2 regions of the Paenibacillus sp. J22R98 genome follow, and region 1 is predicted to be linked to the other one. Evidence: a T-box and tRNA genes for the amino acid it is inferred to sense, from the RefSeq annotation. Region 1 holds a T-box; the other holds one or more tRNA genes.
What was found. A T-box is a leader RNA that pairs with one kind of tRNA and senses whether it is charged. The one in region 1 lies ahead of metG (methionine--tRNA ligase), so its partner is inferred to be a tRNA-Met.

Region 1 (2,395 bases):
TCGCCCAGTTGCGGCTGGTCGAGAATTTCTTTCCCTCCAGCGTCATGTACTCGCAGGAAATAATCCGATCCGGCAGATGCAGTCCGCCTCCGCCCAGAAGTACGGCAGGCCATATTAATGTATGGAACGGGATATTGTCTTTGCCGTGCACATAATAAGCCGTTATAGTCGCTTCGCCATCCTTCCAGAAGGACTCCCACCTCCCGCCGGTCTCAGCAGCCCACTGCTTACTTGCTGACAGATAGCCGCTGACCGCTTCGATCCAGACATAGATTTTCTTATCCTCGAAGCCCTCTACCGGTACTTCAACACCCCAGTCTAAGTCTCGTGTTGCCGCTCGATCATGAAGGCCCTCTTCTAAGTAGCGCTTAGTTGATTGAACCGCGTTCTCTCGCCAGTCATGTGACTTGCCGGCAGCATAAGCAGACAGCTCATTCTGAAAATGGGATAGCGCAAGATAGAAGTGCTCGGTGGCCCGTTCAGTAGGCGGATTGCCGCATATTTTGCAGGTCTTATCCAATAGATCGGCGGGGTCGAGCATGGTGGAACAAGCATCGCATTGATCGCCTCGGGCGCGACTTCCGCAAACCGGGCATATTCCTTCAACGTAACGATCCGGCAGAAACCGTTTATCCGTCTCGCAGTAGGTCTGTTGAATCGTTTTCTTGTACAGATGGCCATTCTCGAGCAGCTTCAGGAAGATTTCCTGCACGACCTGATGATGGAAGGGCTGGTCCGTCCGCGTATAGAGGTCATAGGTAAAGCCAAGCTGTGCGAAACAATCGGCAAATTCCTGATGATAGCGGTCTGCGATAGCGCTGGGAGAAACGCCTTCTTGAATCGCTTGAACCGCGACAGGAGTGCCGTGGCAATCGCTTCCTGATACATACAAAACCTGCTCGCCCTTGGAACGGTAAAAACGTGCCAGAACATCTCCGGGTAATAAGCTCGCCAATCGCCCCAAGTGCAAGGAGCCATTCGCATACGGCCAAGCGCCGCCAATAAATATAGGTGCCATCCACATCGCCTCCTTAATGGAAAACAGAAAAAGCCCTCATCCCGAAGGGACGAGAGCTGTGCTCACGTGGTACCACCCAATTTTATAAATGCCTCGCGGCATTCACCTCTTCAGGTACGACGCGTTCGCGGTTATACCCTAGCACAGTAACGGGTGCAGGATCCGGCGCAGTCTACTCCCATAGAGGGTTCGGGGCGCAGCTCAGAGACCATATTCTCGCGGTTATTCTTTACCCCTTTGCACCGACCGGGGCTCTCTGTTAAAGACATCAACGCGATACTCTTTCTCTTCACAGCTTTTGTTTGAATATTCAGCTTATTCGAGATTATAATACACAGTATTTTCCAAGTCAAGGATACACGCTTATGATCGTACAATATGCCACTCTGTTTCGAATCGTGCTAATTCGCTCTTGCAATAATTTTCCATATAATGCTAGCATTTAGGATAGTAGACTTCCAAACCAAGCGGAGGGATCCAAACATGCTGCAGCAGCACAAGGCTATCATTCAAATCAATAAAGAAGGCTGGAATAAAGTAGCGGATCAATTCTTTGAAGGCTCGCTCGAACGTCTATCGTATGGTTCCTATGCGCCAACGGAGGAGGAGTTGAACCTGCTGGGGACAATTACAGATTGTGCGATCGTTGAAGTAGGGTGCGGCAGCGGGCATACACTGGAGTATCTGGCCAAGCGTGGAGCGCGCGAGCTCTGGGGCGTTGATTTGTCTGGCTCGCAGATTGAGACGGCAAGGCAGGTTACCTCTAACTTGGACACGCCTGTCGTCCTCATGGAGACACCTATGGAAGAGATGTCGGAGCTGCCGGAGAATTATTTTGACAAAGCGGTATCGATTTATGGACTCGGTTGGACCGTGGATTTGCCACTGACGTTAAGCCACATCCATAGAAGCTTGAAGCCCGGCGGGATCTTTGTATTTAGCTGGGAGCATCCCGTACATAGTGTGGTGGAATACAGCGATGCAGAGTTGAAATTCAGACGGTCCTATGTGACAGAGGGCTTCGAGCGGCATGAGGCATGGAGAGGTACGCCGATTGTCATGCACAACCGCAAGGTGAGCACGTTCATCAACGCGTTGATCAGCGCCGGCTTCGTCATCGATGCTGTAATCGAAGAGTCTGAGGTGGATGATGAGGACAACGTCAATCCGGCAAAATGGTACTCCGGCACAAAAGCGCGCATCATCCCATCTACGCTCATTATGAAGTGTCATAAATCTCGCGCTGAAGGAGAACCGGGCTAATGGATACTTCCATACTGAGTGCGTCTGGAATTTCGTTTCTGCTCGTAACGCTGCTGACTCCACTGCTCATCTGGGGCTTGCGCACACTGAAGCTAACGCAGCCTATTCGTGCAG
Region 2 (2,395 bases), on a different contig from region 1:
CGTGGTTGCCCTCTGCAATTCCGAATTCATGGTCCATCAATTAAATCATGTGGCCAAGACAAGCGGTATCTTCGATAAAGCAACGCATCTCTTCGAGAAAGATAAAGATATGATCGGAAGAGCTTTCTCGCTGCTAGACATTCACAGTAATGCACTCATCAAACCGGCAAAATAAAACAAACCTCCTTTGCGAATACCTGAATGTCTCAGGTCCCGCGAAGGAGGTTTGTTTTCGTATTCAGCCACTTAGCAGCTTCTTCAAGGATGGTCCTATCTCTCAGTAACATGAATCGGGTAGAGTAATCGTTGACGGAGCTGTTCATGTATACGATTGCCTGATTTAGATGAACCCACTTCACTTGCATACCGAGCTTAATCTCATTTTCGGTAAGGGACGTCACACCCGGAAGGTCAACCATCCTCGCAATGTAGCAATACGAGCGCTGGAAGAACTGATTTCTATTCTTATGTTCATCCATGTAACCGAGCTCATGAATAATTGAGGCATTGCAGCCCGTTTCTTCTCTAACTTCGCGCAAAAACGCATCCTCGACATCCTCTCCCTCTTCGACGCCACCACCTGGCAGCTTATAAAGGTTGAGCTTCGTCATATGCATCATCGCGACTTGCAGGTGGTCATTTACAAGTACCCCTCTGGAAGCGTGCCTGGACACTACCTCTATGAACGCTGGTTCACCACCGTCAAAGTGACTGTCTGTAATAGTTCGTAGTAGATGCAGTGGATTCACCTCGTTGTTGTTATGCATGATTAAAATCTTTGATTAAAGTAAATTATATTTCCAGTAGATGGGTTATGGCAATGATTAAATTCAGTCAGCGTCCTCGTTTAGCCATAAAAAAACTCCTTTTCATCACTTGTTCAAGACAAGTATCGAAAAAGAGTTTTTTCATTGCTTTGAAACTTATGTATTGCTCTCAAGGATTCGTAAATCCTTATCTTACTTAAGGATGCCGAGGACGGGAATCGAACCCGTACGGTGGTCACCCACCGCAGGATTTTAAGTCCTGTGCGTCTGCCAGTTCCGCCACCCCGGCATGTGAGTGATGATTGTGGAATGGTGGGCCCTGAGGGACTCGAACCCCCGACCAATCGGTTATGAGCCGACCGCTCTAACCAACTGAGCTAAGGGCCCTTACGATAATAATCGAAAGGTTGGTTGCGGGGGCAGGATTTGAACCTGCGGCCTTCGGGTTATGAGCCCGACGAGCTACCGAGCTGCTCCACCCCGCGATAACACACATTCACTACAAATCATTCAATGGCGACAAGAAATAATATACTATATGATGTACGGATAAGTCAAGCATATTTTGTTATGGCAGGAATCGAACGCCAAATCTTCCTTTCCGCGAACGAAATACTTCGATTTCTTGCGGACATTCATACCCATACACCCACCAGTCGTTTTCCATCCGTCTAACCAGACAGCCGGCTTGAAATTTGGTTTCATACAGACGCCCCCAATACACCCATTTCATGTCACTTACTCCCTTCTTCGCCGTTTCGCTTAGGATGCCCCATTTGCGGAAAAATAAAGCATCCCCAGCTAACGACTCCGGCGTAAGCAAAAAAACCGCACAGACGCAAAATGCGCCGATGCGGTTCTTCGTTATTCCTTACCCTTTGCCACCGTAAACATTAATTCCTACGCCGCCTCCGCCTTCAACCGGTTCAAGCGGACCATTCGGATTTTCCTTGATCTTCTGCAGCATGGCATCCCCTTTGGTTTGCCATTCCTTAAGCGCGTCTTCGACGGACTTCTTCTTCTGAATGACTTCCTGGAAGAGCGGCTGTGCAAATTGTTGAACCTGATAAAGGTTCGGCATATCGCGGTAGAGCTTCTCAAGCGTCGTATCCTGCGGCGGTACCGGCTTCAGGGAGTAGAATGCCGCGATGTTATAGTTCATGCCGTCTTTCGGCTTCAGGAACGATTTGCGCGCTACCATCTCATACGTGCTGCGGGATTTCAGCTTCGCCCATTCCTTGCTGTTGTTGAACTGGATGAAATCCCAAGCATCGTCGCTGTTCTGTGCATTGGCGCTGATTGCCATCAGGTTGTTCAAGTAGATATTACCGCCAATACCCGGAGCTTCCTCGAAAGTAGGGATTGTCACAACATCCCAATCCGGAGATGGAATTTTAGGGTTCTTAGCGGAATAATCCTTCGCTCTGGACAGCTCATTTACATAATCATAGCCGCCAATCATCATGGCGATACGACCGCTGATGAAGAGATCGCCTTGGAACGGGTTAAAGGCTGCTTTCTCGTCTCTGGCAATGCCGCCTCCGCCGCCGTTGTTCATATCTTCTTGGGTCGGAACGATTTTCTCTTGATACAGTCCGGCTACTTCATTCCACACTTTGCGCCATTGC

Region 2: it has a tRNA-Met gene. The T-box ahead of metG (methionine--tRNA ligase) is inferred to sense a tRNA for this amino acid. The anticodon was not compared.

Annotation. Positions count from the first base shown of each region.
Region 1 covers NZ_JBXENW010000011.1:70,192-72,586, reverse strand. The annotation lists gene metG (methionine--tRNA ligase) at 1-1,018, opposite strand, end outside; T-box leader at 1,061-1,320, opposite strand; gene AC50Y3_RS25585 (class I SAM-dependent methyltransferase) at 1,502-2,281, shown strand; gene mraY (phospho-N-acetylmuramoyl-pentapeptide-transferase) at 2,281-2,395, shown strand, end outside.
Region 2 covers NZ_JBXENW010000003.1:225,084-227,478, reverse strand. The annotation lists gene AC50Y3_RS11005 (helix-turn-helix domain-containing protein) at 1-175, shown strand, start outside; gene AC50Y3_RS11000 (NUDIX hydrolase) at 207-767, opposite strand; tRNA gene AC50Y3_RS10995 (tRNA-Leu) at 971-1,056, opposite strand; tRNA gene AC50Y3_RS10990 (tRNA-Ile) at 1,078-1,154, opposite strand; tRNA gene AC50Y3_RS10985 (tRNA-Met) at 1,176-1,252, opposite strand; gene AC50Y3_RS10980 (hypothetical protein) at 1,336-1,500, opposite strand; gene AC50Y3_RS10975 (ABC transporter substrate-binding protein) at 1,639-2,395, opposite strand, start outside.